2 regions of the Gordonia sp. PvP123 genome follow, and region 2 is predicted to be linked to the other one. Evidence: predicted binding sites of a transcription regulator. Region 2 holds the regulator's gene; the other holds the start of a gene.

Region 1 (10,762 bases), on a different contig from region 2:
CACGAACGCCGGCTCGGCAGCGGCCTGGTCGAGATGCCGAAGATCACCGACATCGAACCCGAGGACGCCGTCATCGACGACCCGGTGATCGCCGACAACAAGCGGTTCTGCTGGCGCTGCGGCAAACCGGTCGGCCGCGTCGAGGGCGAGGGCGCCGGACCGCCGACCGGTGATTGCGGGAACTGCGGCGCCCGATACTCGTTCGTTCCCGGTCTCGCTCCCGGCACACTGGTCGCCGACCAGTACGAGATCGCCGGTGCGATCGCCCACGGCGGCCTGGGCTGGATCTACCTGGCCATCGACCGCAATGTGAGCGATCGGCCCGTCGTCCTCAAAGGCCTGCTGAACTCCTCGGATTCGGAGGCACAACGCGTCGCGGTCGCCGAGCGACAGTTCCTGGCCTCGGTGAACCATCCCGGGATCGTCAAGATCTACAACTTCGTCGAGCACGTCGACGACGATGACCGCTTCGGCTACATCGTGATGGAGTACATCGGCGGTCAGACGCTCAAGCAGATCACCGCAGGCGACCCGGACAACTCGTTGCTCTCGGTCGAACAGGGTCTGGCCTACATCCTGGAAGTGCTTCTCGCCGTGGGCTACCTACACTCGGTCGGCCTGGTCTACAACGACGTCAAGCCCGAGAACATCATGGTCGGCAGTGACGAGGTGAAGCTGATCGATCTCGGTGCCGTCTCCCCGATCAACGGTTACGGGCACCTCTACGGCACGCCCGGGTTCCAGGCGCCGGAGATCGTCAAGACCGGACCGCAGATCGCGACCGACATCTACAGCATCGGACGTACCCTCGCTGTCCTCACCGTGCCGATGGAGATGCGTCACGGGCGCTACGTCGATGGCCTGCCCACCGCGTCGAAAACGCCGCTGTTCCGGAACAATCCGTCGTATTACCGCCTCTTGCAGCGCGCCACGGCGCCCGATCCGGCCGACCGCTTCGTCTCCGCGGAGGAGATGAGCACGCAGGTGCTGAACGTGTTGCGCGAGACCGTCGCCGTGCACACCGGCGTTCCGCGTCCAGCGCTGTCCACGGTGTTCACCCCGCAACGTTCGACCTTCGGCACCGACCTCATGCTCGCGCCCGTCGACGGCTTCTTCGACCCCGATCAGGCGGCGTTCTACGACCCGGTGGACATCGCCAACGCGCTGCCCGTCCCACTGGTCAACCCGCTCGACCCGGCCGCGAGCCTGCTCACCTCGGCGGCGCTGTCGGATCCGCGCCAGACCCTCGACTCCATCAACACCGCCCGCGCAGAGGGTTTCGCGTCGCTCTTCGGCGGCCGACCGGTCAAGAACGCCCACCCCTCTCGGGAGATCGATCTCGCCGAGGCACGCGCTCACCTGCAACTCGATGACGTCGACACCGCGCTCGCCCTTCTGCAGGAAGTCCGGGCCCACCACGGCGATTCGTGGCGGGTCGAGTGGTACATGGGCATCTGCGCGCTGATGAACGACGAGCCCGAACTCGCCTACGAGCGCTTCGACGAGGTCCTCGGCGCGATGCCCGGCGAGGTGGCACCCAAGCTCGCCGTCGCCGGAACGGCCGAGCTCATCGGCCGCTGGCTGGCCGACGAGAAGGGCCCCGCGAAGTCCGCGGACAAGATAGCCAAGCTGTATGACGTTGCGCAGCACCACTATCACGATCTGTGGCTCACGGACCACAGCATCGTCACCGCCGCCTTCGGACTGGCCCGGCTCGCGGTGGCCGCCGGTGACATCGACGCCGCCATCCAACCGCTCGACGAGGTGCCGGCCACCAGTCGCCACTTCAACACCGCACGCGCGACGGCGATCATCGCGCTCGTCCACGGCCGGCCCACCTCGCAGGTGACCCGTGAGCAGATCGTCGAGGCGGCCCGACGTCTCGAGCAGATCCCGGACACCGAACCACGCAAGGCCCGGATGCTGCTGATCGTGTTGGGTACCGCGCTGGGCTGGATCCACGACAACCCCGAGGATGCCGCACAGGACAAAGAACCCTCCACGTTGCTCGGATTCCCGTTCACCGAGTACGGGATTCGCACCGGCACCGAGCGCTCGCTACGTCAGCTGGCCCGTCTGACCCGCACCAACCGAGCACACCGGTTCATGCTGGTCGACCTCGCCAACTATGTCCGACCGAACACGTTGTTCTAGGGCGTTTCGAAAGGCGTCCCGGTTGCGTTGCACACGAGCGGTTCTTGCCTGAGGAGATCCTCGAGGTGCGCCTCGACCGACGTTGGACGTCGGCGACGCACGCGCCGTGGTGGTCGGACGTCGATGACGTGGCTGATCGTCAACCATGAGCGGCGCGCGTCTTGGCGGTGTGGCGTCTCCGGGCGTGCTTGATCGCCGGGCCGGGTGGTCGGTCCGTGGATCTCGGCGCGTATGTCGCGTAGAAGTTCTGCGAACCGCCGGGGTATGTCGGGTCGGCGGTTGAGGCGGTCGGGATTGGGTGGTGCGCCGGGTTCGGCGTTGAGTCGCCAGACGCAGCGGCCTTCGTCGGGTCCGGACCGTTCGATGTGGGTGGTGTACTGGCCGGGCTGGTCGCCGACCATCCGGTTGTGCCGCGGGCAGGCCGGGGCGAGGTCGTCGATGTCGGTGAGACCACCCTTGGCCCAATCCTTGTGGGCGTGATGGAGTTCGACCTGGGTGGCGGGTTGATCGCATCCGGGTGCCGAGCACACTTCACCGTCGGGGCGGGCGAAGGAAACGAGGCGTTGTTCGCGGGTGGCCAGACGCTTGCCCCTACCGAAGTACAGCGGCACCGCGGTGGCGTCTTTGAAGATCGCCAACCACGGTTGCACGTCGCCGGCCATCGCGAGCAGGTCGGGGATGGGCAGCAGGGTGCCGGTGGCGGTGGTCGCGAGCCCGGCTTCGCGGATCAGGTCGCCCAGATCGGCTTTGATGATCAGATGGGCGGGCAGGCCGCGGTGCGACGTTCCGAGAATCCCGTCTGAAAAGCCAGCGGTGAGTGCGGCGTCGAGCGCGTCGTGATTCGTCTGGGCGAGGGTGCGGCCGTCACGATCGGCTGCGAGCGCGAGGGCGTCGGGGTCGGCGGTGTCGGCGGGTCCGCTGGGTGAGGCGGGGTCGTCGGGGTTGTTGAGTCCGGGCTTGCCCCATACCGCGAACATCATCGTCAACCGGGCGGCGAGTGTGGGAGTCAGCGTGCCCGAGATCTTCGCGGTGCCATCGGCGCGTTGCCGACCGATCCACAGGCCTCGTCGTCGTTGCTGATCGGTGTCGTCCGTGAGGGTGCCGTCCGGATCGAGGTGGGCGATTAGGCGTGCGCCGAGTTGGGTGATGTCGGCCGGTGTGTGGTCGATGGCGATCTCGGCCATCTGCCGCTCGGCGGCGACTCTGATGTCGTGGTCGATAGTGCCTGGGATGCGGTCGAGGACGTCGAGTGCGGCGTGTACGTGTGCGGTGCCGACCGTTCCTTGGGCGAAAGCCTCGGCGAGGCACGGGTGTTCGGGCGGTAGGACCTCGCCGCTGAGGCTGGTGCGGGTGGCGGTGGCGTCCATCTGCTTACGACGCCGCACCGGGTTGGAGACCCGCAGCCGGTGGGTCATGAACTGCATGAGCGTGCGGCAGCCCGTCTTGCGGGGGAGGTCGCGGGCCTCGGCCTGATCGATTTGCCGGTCACCGGCAAAGGTCAGTCGCGCGATGGCGCGTTCGGTCGCCGATGCGACGTCGATCAGCTCGTCGTCGGTGCACGGAGACAGGTCGACCGTCTGCAGTTCGTCGAGGATCGCATGCAGCTCGGCCACCAACTCGACGGCACGCGGTTGCAGTGAAGCGGATTCGTCGGACATGGTCACCCTCCCCCCGGGGACGATTGCGCGAATGCATGTTCGAGTGTAGCGGCTATTTTGCTGGTGCGCAATGCTTTTGAGTGTCGTACCGCAGGAAGGAACCTGTCGGTGGTGCGTGGTAGGAGTGGGTCGGTGGCAAACCATCCTGCTCCGCGGTCGTTGACTGATCCTGCGCTCCCATCACAGAACCGTCGCCTGGGTGTCTATCGATGCGGGCGGCTGAAGCCAATGCCGTGGTGGACCGCACTGGCGGCGGCAGGGTAATTCCCGCCCTGAGCTTCACCCTTTGGCCTGCGTTCTCAACACAGCCGAGCGGCCTACTAAATCTCCAATCCACTTTTCGAAGGCGACGGGAGCGATGACGCCAAGTTGCCGGGATGGTTACACTACTCACATGACCAGCGAAGACGTGGCGGCCTTTGGGTATCTGCGACTCGCTGGCGGACGCTTTGACGTCGCGGAAGGGCTGCCGGTGGTCTCTGCTGCCGAGCTGGAGCGGTACGCCTTGCTCGTCAGCGCAGTAGCCCGTGAGCTCTACCTACGGGCACACCCCAAGCGCCAACGGGTTCCCCGAGGATTCGACGGCGCTTTCGATCTGCGGTTGACCCGCGTCGGCAGAGGCAGCCAAATTCCCGTGCTCGTGCGACCGACGATCAACGACGGCGCGCTGTTCCAGAACACGGACTGGCACGAGAACGCACGGCGCCTGATAAACAGTGCGCTGGGCGACATAGGCACTCGCGACCGAGTTCCCACATCCTTTCCGCCTGCGGCCATTAAGCCTTTGGCCCAGTTCGGCCGTAGCTTGCGTGCAAACGAGCGGATTGAACTGGCAGACAACGAGGATGATCCGATACGCGCTGTCCTCACAGTCGACACTCGTAGGCGTATCCAGCAACTCGCGAAGTTGGATGAGCTGGAGATTGAGACGGTTGTCGTCGGCCAGGTGACCGGGTTGTCCTCTACCCCACCGCATGTCGATGTAGCTGTTCCCGAGGAACTCTCACAACGGAAGATCGGCGCAACATTCTCCGATCCGTCCGTGTTCGATTCACTACACAGCTACCTAGGCTTCGGTGAAACCGCACCGCCGGTTGCGCTTAGCGTCATTGCGGTGCAGAACCGCGAGGGCCTCATTGTGAAGATCACCGATGTATTGCATGTCGAACCGGCCCTGCCACCCGCATGGTCCGAACGCTTGCGAGAGCTCGCCGGACTCTCAGACGACTGGCTACATCCGGGGTCGAAACCTCCGTCGATCGACACAATTGAGAGAGTTGAACGAATCCTCCTTGCAACACTCGACGCCGAGGTGGCAGCGCCGGCGATCTACCCGTCTGGCGACGGTGGTATCCAACTCGAATGGCGAACATCTTCTCGCGCGGTAGAGGTAGAGGTCGCCAATTCTGGTGGGATTGAGGCCTCTTGGTATGGGCGGGCCAATGATGACGACGGCGAGGACGTTACCTTCCTAGTCGACGATCCAGACGGTGTTGCCGACTTCGTGAAGGATGCGATCAGTGAGTGACGAAGACAAACTCGGCGCAGGCGAAGACATCCTCGGCGAGCAGGAAGAACTGTTGTGGCGCAACGCCCACCCGGCATGGATAGTGGACGGCGCGTTGACCTCGCAAGCTTTCCGACCTACGCCGAAGGACCAGCAAAAGCTGTCGACAGCACGCGAGGTGAAGGTTTCAGCAGAGGCGAACTTTAAAGAGTACACCCTAGAGTTCGAGTTCGACTCAGGCGGCGTGTGGGCGGTCTCAGTCGGTGAGGTGCACGAGCAGGGGATCCGAGCCATCTACGACGAGAACTCTCCGTCGACACCCAAGCCGTGCCTTAAAGGACACACGTCCATCGACTTCACAAGCATCTCGAATAATCAGGCGAAGCGGATAGGCGGAAGATTGCGTGATCGTGCTGAAGCGCGCGGAAGGCAGCACCCTCCGCTAGACAAGGATTGAGTCCGCGACGTGGCACAGAGACCTGAGTAAAACACTGGCCACATGCGTTCCGCCTGAGGAGATCTGAGGTAGATCTGACCTAGCGCTGGACTGAGCGACCAGGGTCAGACCCCAACCACCGCCGCCGATTGCCGCGCGATGGCGAGCTCTTCGTTGGTCGGCACGACGAGCACCTCCACAGCACTGTCATCCGCCGAGATCCGACGAGCAGCCCTGCCGCGCACGGCGTTCCGCTCCTCGTCGACGACGATCCCGAACCCTTCCAAGCCCGCCAGCGCACGAGAGCGAACGACTGCCGAGTTCTCCCCCACCCCCGCCGTGAAGGTGATGGCATCGACGCGGCCGAGGGCGAAGGCGTAGGCGCCGACATAGCGGCGCAGGCGGTGGATGTAGACGTCGAAGGCGCGTCGGGCGGCGTCGTCGCCGGAATCCATCAGCTCCGTGATGGCGCGGAAGTCGTTCTCCCCGCACAGGCCTCGAAGTCCCGACCGTTTGTTGAGCAGCGTGTCGATCTCGCCGACGGACAGGTTCGCCACCCGGTTCAGGTGCAGCACGAGCCCGGGATCGAGATCGCCGCTGCGGGTTCCCATCACCAGCCCCTCGAGCGGCGTCATACCCATGGAGGTGTCGATGGGCTGCCCGCCCGCGATGGCCGACGCCGACGCGCCGTTGCCGAGATGCAGCACGATCTGGTTCAGCGACGCCGGGTCGCGGTCCAGGAACTCGGCCACCCGCCCGGACACGTACTCATGGCTGGTGCCGTGAAACCCGTAGCGGCGGATCGCATGCTCGTCGGCGACCGCACGGTCGATCGCGTACGTCGCGGACGCATCCGGGAGTCCATGGAAGAAGGCGGTGTCGAAGACCGCGACCGACGGGACGTCCGGCAGCAACTCCTGCGCGGCCAGGATTCCGACCAGATTCGCGGGATTGTGCAACGGTGCCAGCGGAGAGATGCGCTCGATCTCCGAGATCACCTCGGGGGTGACGACAGTCGGCTCGTAGAACGACCTGCCGCCGTGGACAACCCGATGCCCGACCGCGCTCAGTCCCGCGTCCGCCAGATCGGTTCCGTTGTCGGCGAAGAACCGCTCCGCACGCCGGACCGCGGCGAGATGGTCGTCGAGTTCCAGCGTCTCGGTGACCGTCTCGCCGTTCTGTTCATGCGTCATCGACGAGCCGGTGTCGCCGATCCGCTCCGCGATGCCCTCCGCGAGCACCGTGCCGTCAGCCGGTTGCACCAGTTGATATTTCAACGACGACGAGCCGGCGTTGAACACCAGCACCGCACCGGACGCCGCGCTCATCGACGATCCTCCTCGTCGGCGGCGCCGGCGTTCTCGGCGATCGGGTCCACACCCTCCTGCTGGGCTTGGATCGCGGTGATCGCCACGGTGTTCACGATGTCGGAGACGAGAGCTCCGCGACTCAGATCGTTGATCGGCTTGTTCAGACCCTGCAGCACCGGTCCGATGGCGATCGCCCCCGCGCTGCGCTGGACCGCCTTGTACGTGTTGTTGCCGGTGTTCAGGTCGGGGAAGATCAGCACGGTCGCGCGACCGGCGACCGGCGAGTCGGGCATCTTGGTCTTCGCCACCGAGGGTTCCACCGCGGCGTCGTACTGGATCGGCCCCTCGACCAGCAGCTCGGGTTCCCGCTCCCGCACGAGTTCGGTTGCGGTCTTCACCTTCTCGACGTCGGCGCCCGATCCGGACGTTCCCGTGGAGTAGGACAGCATCGCGACCCGGGGGTCGATACCGAAGGCCGCCGAGGTCTGCGCAGACGAGATGGCGATGTCGGCGAGCTGCTCGTCGGACGGGTCGGGGACGATGGCGCAGTCCCCGTACGCGAGGACCTTGTCGGCCAGACACATGAAGAACACACTCGAGACGGTGGACACCCCGGGTTTGGTCTTGATGATCTCGAAGGCCGGTCGAATGGTGTGCGCGGTGGTGTGCGACGCCCCCGACACCATCCCGTCGGCGCGCCCGGTGTGCACCATCATCGTGCCGAAGTAGGACACGTCCCGCATCTTCTCCTGCGCCCGTTCGAAATCCATGCCCTTGTGCTTGCGCAGATCGGTGTAGATCCGGGCGAACTCGTCGAGGTACTCCGACTCGGCCGGGTCGATGACCGTCACGTCGGTCAGGTCGAGTCCGAGTTCGATGGAGCGCTCGCGCACCGCGTCGGGATCACCGAGCAGGGTGAGGTCGGCGACCCCGCGCCGGGCAAGCCGGTTGGCCGCGCGCAGGATCCGATCGTCATCCCCCTCCGGCAGCACGATGTGCTTCCGGTCGGCACGCGCGCGCGAGATCAGGCGGTACTCGAACATCTGCGGCGTCACCACGGTCGGCGTCGACACGTTGAGGTTGAGCATGACCTTCTCGGGGTCGACGTGGGTCTCCATGAGCGACAGCGCAGCCTCGATCTTGCGCGCCGAGCCCACCCCGAGCCGGCCGCGCGTGTGGGCGGCGGTGCGCGCGGTGTCGTAGGTGCCCTGTGGACAGCTGATGATCGGGAGGGTCGGCTTCAAGCCGCTCACCAGCGCCTCGATCATCGGATGCGGCTTGAGGCCGCCGTTGAGGATGATGCCCGCCAGGCGCGGAAACCCCTGTGCGGTGTTGGCGTTCACCAGGGCGAGAAGGACATCCGACCGATCGGCGGGCGTGATGACCACCGTGCCGTCGGTGAGTCGCTCGAGGATGTGCTCGACGGTCATGCCCCCGACCATCACCCGCAGCGCCTCACGATCGAGCAACTCCTCGTCGCCGCTGTACATGGTCGCGCCGAGCGCTTCTTTCAGCTCGCCCATCGTGGGAGCGAACAGCACCGGCTCCTCGGGCAGACACAGTGCGGGAACACCGGTGCTGCGCAACTGGTCCCGGATCTCGTCCAGACGGTCGGGATCGCACCGGTTCGCAACCAGCGCGATCGGGGTCGCATGTGCGGCCGTCACCTCGGCGATCAGACCCTCGGCCAGACCATGCAGTTCTGCCGGCGACCGGTCGATCGCCCTGATCGCCAACACCATCGGAGCAGCGAGGTTGGCGGCGATCCGGGCGTTGTAGCTCAGCTCCGACGGGGTTCCGACGTCGGTGTAGTCCGAGCCCACGATGACGACGCGGTCGCACCGGGACTGGATGGCGTGAAAGCGGGCGACGATCTCCGCGATCGCGCCCTCGGGATCGTCGTGGACCTGTTCGTAGGTGACGCCGAGACAGTCCTCATACGGGATGTCGGCCGAGTCGTAGTCCAGGAGAAGGTCGAGGATCGGATCACGGTCATCGGTGGCCGTCCGCGAGATCGGTCGGAACACGCCGACGCGTCCGCCGGTGGCCGACAGCAACGCCAGCAGTCCCAGCGCGACGATGGACTTGCCGGTCTCGCCCTCGGCCGAGGCGATGTAGATACTCGTCGTGGTGTCGGTGACGACCTGTTCCGCACTCGCGGGTCCGTCGGCGTTCGCGGTCTGGACTGCATCCGTGGCCATGCGCCCCAGCATAGTGGCGGTCGCGCCGGGCGCCGGGCCGCCGGATGGAGCGTCAGATCAGAATCCCGGGATTGCACACCCCGGTCGGGTCGAGCGACGCCTTCACCGCCCGCAACGCGTCGAGGGCCAGCGGTCCGATCTCGTCATGGTAGGCGTCCCGGTGATCCCGCCCGACCGCGTGATGGTGGGTGATACTCGCGCCGGACGCCCGGATCGCGGTATTGGCCGCGGATTTCGCCGCCGCCCATTGCGCCAGCGGGTCCTCGCCGAACGGCGCGACGACCGTGAAGTACAGCGACGCCCCCGACTCGTAGACGTGGCTGATGTGACACATCACCAGCGGTGGCGTGCCCGACGCCGTGAGCGAGTCCGTCACGGCGGCCGTCACCGCGGCGCGCACCTCGTGCAGCCGCGACCAGAAGGCGACGGTCTCGAGCGTCTCGACGAGCACCCCGGCGTCGAGCAATGGATCGCGCAGATACGGCCCCGCGAAACGGCCTGTACGCCAGGCCTCCCCGGGACCGTCACCCAGAGCGTTGCCCCCGACATCGGTCAGCACCGCCGACGCCGCGTCCCGCCGCCGCGCCACCTCGTCGGCCGCACCCTCGTACCCGGCGACGACCAGACACCCGGACCCGCCATCCGCTTCGCTCTCGGCGCCGGAATCATTCGGCCCGCTCGCTTCGCTCCCGGCGCCGGCGCCGGAATCATTCGGCCCGCTCGCTTCGCTCCCGGCGCCGGCCGGATCGGCGAGATTCAGCGCCGTCTCCACCTCATCCGACAGCCGGAGCACGGTGGGTAGCGGACCGTCCTGGGCGAGCCGACGGAGCGCGGTGGCGCCGTCGGCGAACGACGCGAACCGCCAGGCGTCGAAGACGCGGGTCGTCGGGACGGGCCGGATGCGCAGCTGGACGCTGGTGATGACGCCGAACACGCCCTCCGAGCCGAGGACCAGCTGACGTAGATCGGGTCCGGCCGCCGAGCGGGGCGCGGTACCGAGTTCGATCGTGCCGCGCGGAGTGGCCAGCACCAGCCCTTCAACCATCTCGTCGAACCGCCCGTAGCCCGCCGACGACTGACCGGCCGACCGGGTGGCCGCATACCCACCGATCCCCGCGCCCTCGTAGGACTGCGGGAAATGTCCGATGGTCCAGCCCTTCTCGCGGAGGAGCGCTTCGGCCGCCGGCCCCCGCAGGCCTGCCTCCAGCGTCGCCATGCGGGAGATCTCGTCGATCTCGACCACGCGGTCGAGGCGTCGCAGGTCGAGGCTGATCACACCGGCGACCCCGGCGCGGTCCGGCGTCAGACCGCCCACCACCGACGTCCCGCCGGTGAACGGCACCACCGCGATCCGCCGCTCCGAACACAGTCGCAGGATCGCGACCACCTCGTCGTGGTCGCCCGGGTACACCACCAGATCGGGTGCGTCGTCGGCGTCGCCCGCACGCAACCGCAGGATGTCCGGGGTGGAGTAACCGCGCGTGTGCTGAACCCGG
Region 2 (10,762 bases):
GGCGCATGTGCGAGCGGGAGTACCTACACTTCCTTCGCATCCGGGAGTGGCAGGACCTCCATCGACAGCTGACCGAGATCGTCAAGGACCTCGACTGGTCGGTCGCGCCCACCGAACTCGACGCCGATGCCGTCCACCGGGCCATCCTGTCGGGTCTGCTGAGCAACATCGCCGCCCGCAACACCGAGGGCCGCGAGTTCACCGGTGCGCGCAACACCACACTGCTGATCTTCCCCGCCTCTCCGCTCGCCAAGAAGCCACCCGCCTTCATCATGGCGGCCGAAATCCTCGAGACGTCCCGACTCTTCGCCCACACCGTCGCCGGGATCGATCCGCTGTGGGCCGAGAAACTCGCCGGGGATCTCGTCAAGCGCACCCACAGCGAACCGCATTGGTCCGCCAGACGCGGGGCCGCGATGGCCTACGAACGCGTGACGCTCTACGGGGTCCCGCTCGTTGCCCGTCGGCGCGTCGACTACGGCCCCATCGACCCGGTGGTCTCGCGGGAGCTGTTCATCCGGCACGCTCTCGTCGAGGGCGACTGGCGGACGCAGCACGCCTTCTTCGACCGCAATCGCAAGCTTCTCGAGGCCGCCTCGGACGTCGAGAACCGCACGCGCACCCGGGGTCTGGTGATCACCGAGGACCAGCTCTTCGAGTTCTACGACCAGCGGCTACCGGCCGACGTCACCTCCGCGCGGCACTTCGACTCATGGTGGAAGAAGGCCCGCCGGGCCGAACCGGATCTGCTGGATCTGCGTCCCGAGGACGTCACCGGCGGCACCGACGTCGCGCCGACGGACTACCCCGGCGCCTGGCAGCAGGGCGACACCCGACTCGAACTGCGCTACCGCTTCGAACCCGGCGCGCCCGACGACGGGGTCACGGTCGTGATCCCGCAGGCATTGCTCCCCCATGTGCGTCCGGCCGGATTCGACTGGTCGGTCCCCGGCATGCGCGCCGAACTGGCCACCGCACTGGTCAAGTCCCTGCCGAAGCAACTCCGCAAGAGCATGTCCCCCGCGCAACGATTCGCCGACCTCGCCCTCGGCCGACTCACCCCCCGCAAGGAGCCGCTGGCCGCCGGACTGGCGCGCGAGCTGTCGGCGATCACCAAGATGAGGGTCACCGCAGCCGATTTCGACGTCGAACGGGTGCCGGCTCACCTCCGGATGCACTTCGCGGTCGCCGACGATGCCGGACGGATCATCGCCCGCGCGGACTCGTTGTCCGAGCTCCAGCAGAAGGGTGTGCCCGCGGCGCCGCGAACGGTGTCACGCACGCTGTACCGGGCCTGGACCGCCGACGGGATCGGCACGCTCCCCGAACAGACGACGGTCGACGTCGCCGAGCAGCGGCTGACCCGCTACCCGACGATCGACGCGGTCGCCGATGACAAGGGCCGCCCGCGTGGCGTGATCGTCGTGGACGCGTCCTCCCCCTACGCCCGCGAGCGTCTCCGTCGTCGAGGGCTCGTCGCCCTGCTCGAACTGGCGATTCCCCCGCTGTCCAAACGCCTCGCCGGCTCACTCGATCCGGCCGAACGACTCGCCCTGAGCCTGAGTCCCTATGCGGACATCGAGGCACTGCTCGCCGACTGCACTCGACGGGCCATCCGGGACGCGACCATCGGTGTCGCCGACGCCGAGCTGGCGGCAGTCCGCTCGCCACAGTCCTTTTCGGCCTTCCTTGAGCGGATCAGGCCGCGCGTCGCCGAGGCCGCCCCGGACTATTTCTCGCTCGCCGTCGCGGCGCTCGAACGGCTGGCGCCGGTCCGCGCGGCGATCGACCGGCACGCCGGATCGCTGGCTGCCGACGACGTCGCCGAGCAGATCGACCATCTCGTGTTCGACGGCTTCGTGGCAGCCACCGCACGGCGGCATCTGGAGAACCTGCCGCGGTACCTCGACGGTGCGCGGGCACGTCTCGAGGCGCTGCCCGCGTCCGCCGCGCGCGACAAGGCCGGCGTCGCGGTCGTCGATCGCGTCGTCGAGCGGTGGGCCCAACGGCTCGAACAGGTCCCTGAGCACCGACGGGCGATCGTCGACGACGAGGCGCAGTGGCTCGTCGAGGAACTACGGGTCGGGTTGTTCGCCGAGCGTCTCGGTACCGCGTTCCCCGTGTCGGAGAAGCGCGTCCTACGAGCTCTGGACCGACTCGGCTGAGACGGGATCGGTGGTGGCGGTCTCGACACGTCCGCCACCGGACGCCGACGACTTCAGATCGTCGATCTCGCGCTGGAAGTCCTCCACCGAGTCGAACGACCGGTACACCGACGCGAACCGCAGGTACGCCACCTCGTCGAGATCACGCAGCGGACCCAGGATCGCGAGACCGACTTCGTTGCTGGGGATCTCGGCCGATCCGCTCGCGCGCACCGTGTCCTCGACCTGCTGGGCGAGTTGCGCGAGTGCGTCCTCGGCGACGTGCCGGCCCTGACAGGCACGACGCACACCGCGCATGACCTTCTCGCGACTGAACGGCTCGGTGACCCCGTTGCGTTTGACCACGGCGAGCACGGCGCTCTCCACCGTGGAGAATCGGCGCCCGCACTCCACACACGAGCGACGCCGTCGGATGGCCTGCCCTTCATCTGCGACACGCGAGTCGATGACCTTGGTGTCGTCGTTCTTGCAGAAGGGGCAGCGCATCGTGTCCTCACGCAGGTCGCGGGACGCTGGAACGCACCGAAACCGTGCGCCCCGCCGCTTCTCGGCCGGCCCCTGTGACATCGAGGATACCGCCCGGCCTCAGCGGTACCGGGGGGTGAGCAGGGGCTGACCCACCTGCAGCGCACTCGACGGCAGATCGTTCATCGCGACGATCTCGTCGATCACGATGTCGCGGGGCATCTCGGGCGCCACCCGGCCGGCGATCGTGCTGAGGGAATCCCCGGCGCGCACGTGGACGACCTCTGCGCTCACCGCGGCGGGCGTCATCGAGTCCGAATAGTTCTGACCGACGACACCGAACACCCACACGACGAACGCGAGGCCGACGCCGGCGAGGACCGCGACGGCGGTGCGGCGACGGCGACGGAACACCGCCGCATCCGGACCGACCGGCCCGCGGCCCCGGGCACCCACCGCGGAGCCGCAGTGCGTGCCGCCGACGCGTGGCGTCAGTGGCGACCCGCCCACCGGACGGTTGCCTGCCGGCCGGTTGTCGACGGGCCGAGAACCGTCGGTCAGCGGGGTCCGGGTCCGGATACGGTCGGCGCGGTCGGTGCGCGCCCGGACGGTGTCGGGACGCTCGGTACGGACGGGAGCGACGAGAGTGGCGGTGCGCATGGTGCCCTCCGGGTGTTCGGTGCGGGATCTTCGGGTGTTCGGGTGTCTGGCATCCGGTGTTCGAACTTCGATCAGATGTTCGATGCACTGATGTTCGAATTTGTAGCACGGCGCACCGACAAAGTCTCGCGACACATCGAACAAATGTTTGAGGTGGAGGTCGCACTCCGCTAGGCTCGGACGCGGCTGAACATCCCCACGGGCCATCTACCAGCACGTTCCGAAGACGAGAGGAACCGAACATGAGTGACACCGGCGATAGGCGCGGCCGAGCGCGGGGAGCCGACGACGAGGCCCCCATCGACGTCGCCGCCGCCGAGGCCTCACTCACCCCGCGCCAGCTCGGGGTCCTGGAAGTCATCCGCCGCTCGGTACGCGAGCGCGGTTACCCGCCGAGCATCCGCGAGATCGGCGACGAGGTCGGCCTGGCCTCGACATCGTCGGTCGCCCACCAGCTACGGACCCTCGAGCGCAAGGGTCTGCTCAAGCGGGATGCGAACCGGCCGCGTGCGGTCAACATCGCGCCGAGCGAATCGCCGTCGCCGGAGACCCCGCCGGCCGGCCGGCTGCCCGAGCCGACCTTCGTGCCGGTCCTCGGCCGGATCGCGGCCGGTGGCCCGATCCTGGCCGAGGAGGCGGTCGAGGACGTGTTCCCGCTTCCTCGCGAGCTGGTCGGCGAGGGCTCGCTCTTCTTGCTGCGCGTCGTGGGCGAGTCGATGATCGACGCCGCCATCTGCGACGGCGACTGGGTCGTCGTGCGGCAGCAGAACGTCGCCGACAACGGCGACATCGTCGCAGCGATGATCGACGGCGAGGCCACCGTGAAGACCTTCAAGCGTCAAGGCGCCAATGTGTGGCTGATGCCGCACAACGAGCTGTTCGATCCCATCCCGGGCAACGACGCCGTGATCCTCGGCAAGGTCGTCACCGTGATGCGGCGAGTCTGACCTCTCCCCCGACCGAACGGTCGAGCACCGCCGCGGCAGCTTCTCGCGCCGCGGCGGGGTCGGACGTGGCCAGCGCGGCGTCGGCGGCGGCGCGGCAGTCCTGCGCGGTCACCTCGCCGAGCCGAGCCCCCACCGCGGCGGCCGCGGCCGGCGCGCTGGACAGCGAGGTCACCCCGAGACCGACGAGCACGCAGGCGAGATTCGGATCGGCAGCCGCCTCACCGCACACCCCGACCGGCTTGCCCTGGCGGACACCCGCTGCGGCGACACCCGCGATCAGGCTGAGCACCGCGGGCTGCCACGGATCGGTCAATCCGGCGAGATCGGCCGACATCCGATCGGCCGCCATCGTGTACTGCGTCAGATCGTTGGTGCCGATCGACACGAAGTCCACCTCGGCGAGCACGGCCTCGGCCAGGATGGCGGCCGCGGGCACCTCGATCATGACCCCGGCGACCAGGCCCCGGCCGCGGACCTCCGCGGCGAAGGCGCGCGCCTCGGACGGCGAGGCGATCATCGGCGCCATGACCCACGGCGCGACGTCGGAACCCGACGCGGCGTGCGCGATCGCGTCGAGCTGGTGGGCTCGGATCTCGGGATGCGCCAGGGCGATTCGATCCCCACGGACACCGAGCGCGGGATTGGATTCGTCTGGGTGGGTCACGAACCTCAAGGGCTTGTCCGAGCCGGCGTCGAGGGTACGGATCACCACCTTCTGGCCGTCGAAGGCATCGAGTACCTCGCGGTAGATCGCCGCCTGCTCGTCGACCGATGGTTCGTCGGCGCGTTCGAGGAAGGCGAGTTCGGTGCGGAAGAGTCCGACGCCCTCGACCGGATGCCCGGCGGCGGCCCGCGCCGACGATCCGTCGGCGACATTGGCGAGCACCGAGACGGCGATGCCGTCGGCGGTCTGCCCCGGACCCGTCCACCCGGCGACGAGCTCGGCGTGCCGACGATCCTCCTCGACTCGCGCCCGCGCCGTCTGCGCATCGGGCTCCACCTCGACCCGGCCGGTCGTCCCATCGACGAGAATGGTTGTGCCGGGTGCGATCTCGGCGAGATCGGCCACGGCCACCACACACGGGATCCCCAGTTGCCGGGCGATGATCGCGGTGTGGCTGGTCGGCCCACCCAGCCGGGTGACGAGCGCGATCGTGGTCGTCGGGTCGAGGCCGGCGGTGTCGGCGGGCGCGAGGTCGTCGGCGAGCAGCACCGAGGGCACCTGCGGTGTCGGCACGCCCGGTTCGGGTAGACCGAGCAGTTCGGCGAGCACGCGGTCGCGAACATCGTTCAGATCGGTGACCCGCTCGGCCATCAACCCGCCGAGTTTGGTGAACACCGCCGCGAACTGATCGGTCGCGGCGACGGCAGCGGCCTCGGCCGTGGCGCCCTTGGTGATGAGCGCGCTCGCGGCCCCGATCCACCCCCGGTCCTCGGCGAGTCCCGCGGTCGCCGCGAGCACCTCCGCGGTCACCCCGGTGTTCTGGGAGGCGCGCGTACGCAGTCGCGAGGCGACGGCGCCGGCCGCCGTGGCGAAGCGTGTCACCTCGTCGGCACGACGCTCCTCGGCGATCTCCACGCCGACGCCGAGCTTCTCCGGCGAGTGATCGGGTCGCTCGCCCGGCCACAGCGCGGGACCGTGGGCCAGTCCGCCGACCACCGGGGTCCCTGTCAGGATCTGCGCCATCGTCTTGCCTCTCACTCGACTACCGATGTGACCACCGTTACAAAAAGTGCTTGACTTGTCAACACAAACAGGCGTAAACACAATTACTACAACATGCAATCCCACACGCCTCAACAAGCGGGGTGGTCGGAACCGGAGATCGGAGCGGTGTGTACGCCGAGGAGAGACAACAGGCGATCGTCGACGAGGTGCGCGTCGCGGGGCGGGCGTCGGTGGCTGCGCTCGCCGAGAAGTTCGACGTCACGAGCGAGACCGTCCGTCGAGACCTCGCCGTCCTGGAGCGTGCCGGACATCTGCAGCGGGTCCACGGCGGTGCCGTGCGCGCCGAGGTCATGCGCGCCCTGGGCGAGCTCGGCATCGACGAGCGCGAGTCGAGCCAGATCGAACAGAAGACGGCGATCGGCCGGGCGGCGATCCGTTTCCTGCCGCCGGACGGCGGTTCCGTGCTCTTCGACGCCGGCACCACGACCTACCGCGCCGCCGAGGCGACCGCGCCCGATCGGAGGCTCACCCTGTTCACCAACAGCCTGCCCATCGCCGGCCTGCTGGCCGGCACCCACCCCGACGGGCTCCATGCGCTCGGCGGACGCGTCCGTGGTCTCACCCAGGCCACGGTGGGCGTCGAGACGGTGGACGCGCTCCGCCGACTGCGGGTCACCACCGCGTTCCTCGGCACCAACGGTCTGAGCGAGTCCCATGGGCTGTCGACTCCCGATCCCGACGAGGCGGCGGTGAAAGCGGCGATGGTCTCAGCCGCGCAACGCGTCGTGGTCCTCGCCGACAGCTCGAAGATGGATCGCGAAGACCTCTCCTCCTTCGCCGGGATCGACGACGTCGACGTCCTCATCACCGACTCCGGGATAGACCCGGCCTTCTCGGCGGCACTGTCCGCGCGCGGCGTCGAGGTCGTGATCGCATGATCGTCACCGTCACCGCGAACCCCAGCCTCGACCGCACCCTCGAGCTCGGCGCACCGCTGGCACGCGGCGAGGTGCAGCGCGCCGGTACGGTCCGCACCGAACCCGGCGGCAAGGGCGTCAACGTGGCCCGCGTGGTCGCGGCCGCCGGCCTGTCCACCCGAGCCCTGCTCCCCGCGCGGACGGGCGACCCGCTGTGTACCGCACTCGACGAACTCGGACTCCCCTACGACGCGGTGCCCGTCGACGGCGAGGTCCGCTCCAACATCACGATCGCCGAGTCGGACGGCACGACCACCAAGATCAACGCTCCGGGTGTCGCGCTGACCGCGCGGGATCGCGATGCGCTCGTCGAACTCATCCGGGCGCACGCCGACTCCGCCCAGTGGGTCACCCTCTGCGGCTCCCTCCCGCCCGGCGTACCCGACAACTGGTACCGCGCGATCGCCGACGACCTGGTCCTGGCCGGGTGCCGCGTCGCGGTGGACACCTCCGGCGCCCCGCTCCGGGCGACCGTTGCCGGTCGCGTCGACCTGATCAAACCCAACGAGGACGAACTCGCCGAACTGACCGGCGCCGACCCGGCCACGCTGCGGGAAGCCCTGTCGCGCAACGACCTCGAACCCGTGGTCGAGGCCGCGACCACGATCGCGGAACAGATCGGCGGCAACGTCCTGGCCACACTCGGAGCAGCCGGCGCCGTCCTGGTCACCGCATCGGGCGTCTGGTCGGCGACACCCCCGCCGATCGTGCCGCGCAGCACCGTCGGCGCCGGCGACTCCTCGCTCGCCGGCTTCCTCATCGCCCAGAGCACGGGGGCCTCGCCCGCGGACTGCCTCCGGTCGGCGGTGGCCTACGGCGCCGCGGCCGCCTCGTTAGCGGGCACCCAGGCCCCGACTCCCGACCATCTCGACCTCCCCGGCGTCCGGGTGACCGAACTGTCGGGAGCCGCCCGCATGAGCTGACGCCACCTTCACGGACCCGCACCGCACATCCAGTACCACCCGTTGACCCCGTACCCCCTGTCACCGAAGGACATCCCATGACCGAGCAGATCATCACCGCCCAGACGGTGAGTCTCGACGTCGACGCCGGCGGCGATCCCGCCGCCGTCATCACCACGCTGGCCGACGCGCTCGCCGCGGCCGGCCGGACCACCGATCCCGCCGATCTCGCGCGGGCCGCGCTGGACCGGGAGGCCAAGTCCGCCACCGGGCTTCCCGGCGGCATCGCCATCCCGCACGCCCGGACCGCGTCGGTGACCACGGCCAGTCTCGCCATGGCGCGGCTGTCCCGGAAGGTCGACTTCGGCGCGCCGGACGGGCCGGCCGACCTGGTCTTCCTCATCGCCGCCCCCGAGGGGGGCGCCAGCGCGCACATGAAACTCCTCAGCTCCCTGGCCCGCTCACTCGTCCGGCCCGACTTCGTGGCCTCGCTCCGCGCGGCGGAGAACGAGGAGCGAGTGATCGAACTGGTCGACGAGGCCATCAACCCCGCACCCCCCGCGCCCGCAGCTGCAGCGGTGTCGACCGCGAAGTCCGAGAGCGCACCGGCCCAGAAGGACCCGGCCCCGACCGATCCGGCCCAGACCGCGGACTCGAAGCCGCGCATCGTGGCGATCACCGCGTGCCCCACCGGGATCGCCCACACCTACATGGCCGCCGATGCGCTCAAGTACGCAGCCGAGCGGGCCGGTGTCGAGTTCGCGGTGGAGACCCAGGGGTCCTCGGCCACCACCGCTTTCGACCCGGAGGTGATCGCCTCGGCCGATGCCGTCATCTTCGCCACCGACGTCGGGGTGAAGGGTCGCAACCGGTTCAGCGGCAAACCCGTCATCGCATCCGGGGTGAAACGGGCGATCAACGAACCCGACGCGATGATCGCCGAGGCGGTGGCCGCGGGGCGCAACCCGAACGCGGCGCGCGTCACCGGCGATGGGGCCGATGCCGAGTCCGCCGACACCGCAACGTCGGGCGTGGGCCTCGCGGGCCGCACGCGCCAGGCCCTGATGACCGGTGTCAGCTACATGATCCCGTTCGTCGCCGCCGGCGGACTGCTCATCGCACTCGGCTTCCTCCTCGCCGGTTACGAGGTCGCCAACACGACCCTCGACGACGGCGGCACCCTCAGCGACGGCGCGTTCATCGCCCTGAACAACAGTCTGTGGGACCTGCCGTCCGGTGGACTCCTGCAGTACCTGGGTGCGGTGAGCTTCGCGATCGGCTCGGGGGTGATGGGACTCGCGGTCCCGGTGCTCGCCGGCTACATCTCGTTCGCGATCGCCGACCGACCCGGTATCGCACCCGGTTTCGTGGCCGGCATCGTCTCGCTCGCGGTGGGCGCCAGCTTCATCGGCGCGTTGATCGGCGGCCTCATCGCCGGTGTGGTGTGCCTGTGGATCGCGCGGACCCCGGTGCCCCAGTGGGCGCGCGGCCTCATGCCGGTCGTGGTCATCCCGTTGTTCGGCAGCATGATCGTCGGCGGGTTGCTCTACATGGTGCTCGGCAAGCCGCTCGCCTGGCTGACCGAGCAGATGAACAGCGGCCTGGAGAGCATGTCCGGCGGATCGGCCATCGCCCTCGGGATCGTGCTCGGTCTGATGATGTGCTTCGACCTCGGCGGGCCGGTCAACAAGACCGCCTACCTGTTCGCCACCGCCGGGATCGCCGACGCCGCGACCGCAGGCACCGCGCAGTACCAGATCATGGCGGCCGTGATGTGCGCCGGCATGGTCCCGCCGCTGGCGCTCGCACTCGCCACCGTCCTGCGCCCCGGCCTGTTCACCGAGCCGGAGCGCGAGAACGGCAAGGCCGCATGGCTTCTCGGCGCGTCGTTCATCTCCGAGGGCGCCATCCCGTTCGCGGCGGTCGATCCCTTCCGCGTCATCCCCTCGATGATGGCCGGCGGCGCGCTCAGCGGCGCACTGATCATGGCGTTCGGCGTCGAACTCCGTGCTCCGCACGGCGGCATCTTCGTCTTCTTCGCGATGAACAACTGGGTGCTCTTCCTCGTCGCACTCGTCGCCGGTACCGTCTTGTCCGCCGTCCTGGTGATCGCGGCCAAGCAGGTCCATCGCAGTCGCGACGCCGTCGCGTTCGACGAACTCGAGGCGGTCGCCGCCTGACGCCTCGACGACGCGACCACCCGACCACCCGACATCCGGGTCAGACCCCGGCACCGAATCGCACGACGACCGACCACACCCGACATCCCAACCCACTCGAAGGAGTTCCCATGCCCAGCACCACCGCCACCGTCGGCTCCGCCGTCGGACTGCACGCCCGACCCGCCACGATCATCGCCGAGGCGGTCGCCGAGACCGGCAGCCCCGTGACGCTGGGTCTCGAGGGCGGCGATCCGGTCGACGCGGGATCGGCGCTGATGATCATGACGCTGGGGGCCGAGAAGGGGACCCGGGTGGTGGTCACGGCCGACGACCAGGCCGCGCTCGACACCATCGTCGATCTCGTCGAGAAGGATCTCGACGCGGATTAGTCCGTACGCAGCGAACCCGCTCAGATCCGGAGGTCCGCGATCTCGCCCGCGAACGCGGCCGGGACGCGGACCTTCATCGTCGTGCCGGCCTCGGTGTGCTCCGAGGAGATGACCTCACCCTCGCTGTGGACCCGAGAGACGACGTCGCCCCGGTCGAACGGCACCTCGATGGTCATCTCCACGTCCTCGCGACCGACGAACTCGCGAACACGCCCGAACAGTTCGGGCAGTCCCTCGCCGGTCCGGGCGGAGATGAAGACCGCATCCGCACCGAGCGCACCGCGCAACTCGGTGAGGCGGTTGCCGTCGATGGCGTCGATCTTGTTGATCACCAGCAACTCTGGCGGCGCGGAAACGCCCTCCTCGGCGACGATGTCGTTGATGACCTGACGGACGGCCGAGATCTGTTCCATCGGAAAGGCATCC

What was found. Region 2 encodes LexA, which represses DNA repair genes until DNA is damaged. Its sites were predicted from a motif close to CGAACANNTGTTCG; they were not measured.
Region 1: the regulator LexA is predicted to act here: its motif matches at 3,841-3,854, upstream of ABIC25_RS13090 (HNH endonuclease signature motif containing protein).

What each region holds. Positions count from the first base shown of each region.
Region 1 covers NZ_JBEPPN010000006.1:121,038-131,799, forward strand. The annotation lists gene ABIC25_RS13085 (serine/threonine-protein kinase) at 1-2,154, shown strand, start outside; gene ABIC25_RS13090 (HNH endonuclease signature motif containing protein) at 2,151-3,812, opposite strand; gene ABIC25_RS13095 (hypothetical protein) at 4,207-5,340, shown strand; gene ABIC25_RS13100 (hypothetical protein) at 5,333-5,776, shown strand; gene ABIC25_RS13105 (acetate/propionate family kinase) at 5,881-7,083, opposite strand; gene pta (phosphate acetyltransferase) at 7,080-9,278, opposite strand; gene ABIC25_RS13115 (FAD-binding oxidoreductase) at 9,319-10,762, opposite strand, start outside.
Region 2 covers NZ_JBEPPN010000001.1:341,382-352,143, forward strand. The annotation lists gene hrpA (ATP-dependent RNA helicase HrpA) at 1-2,165, shown strand, start outside; gene nrdR (transcriptional regulator NrdR) at 2,139-2,651, opposite strand; gene ABIC25_RS01545 (LysM peptidoglycan-binding domain-containing protein) at 2,751-3,290, opposite strand; gene lexA (transcriptional repressor LexA) at 3,533-4,237, shown strand; gene ABIC25_RS01555 (phosphoenolpyruvate--protein phosphotransferase) at 4,215-5,924, opposite strand; gene ABIC25_RS01560 (DeoR/GlpR family DNA-binding transcription regulator) at 6,074-6,844, shown strand; gene pfkB (1-phosphofructokinase) at 6,841-7,806, shown strand; gene ABIC25_RS01570 (PTS fructose transporter subunit IIABC) at 7,884-9,965, shown strand; gene ABIC25_RS01575 (HPr family phosphocarrier protein) at 10,076-10,336, shown strand; gene hflX (GTPase HflX) at 10,357-10,762, opposite strand, start outside.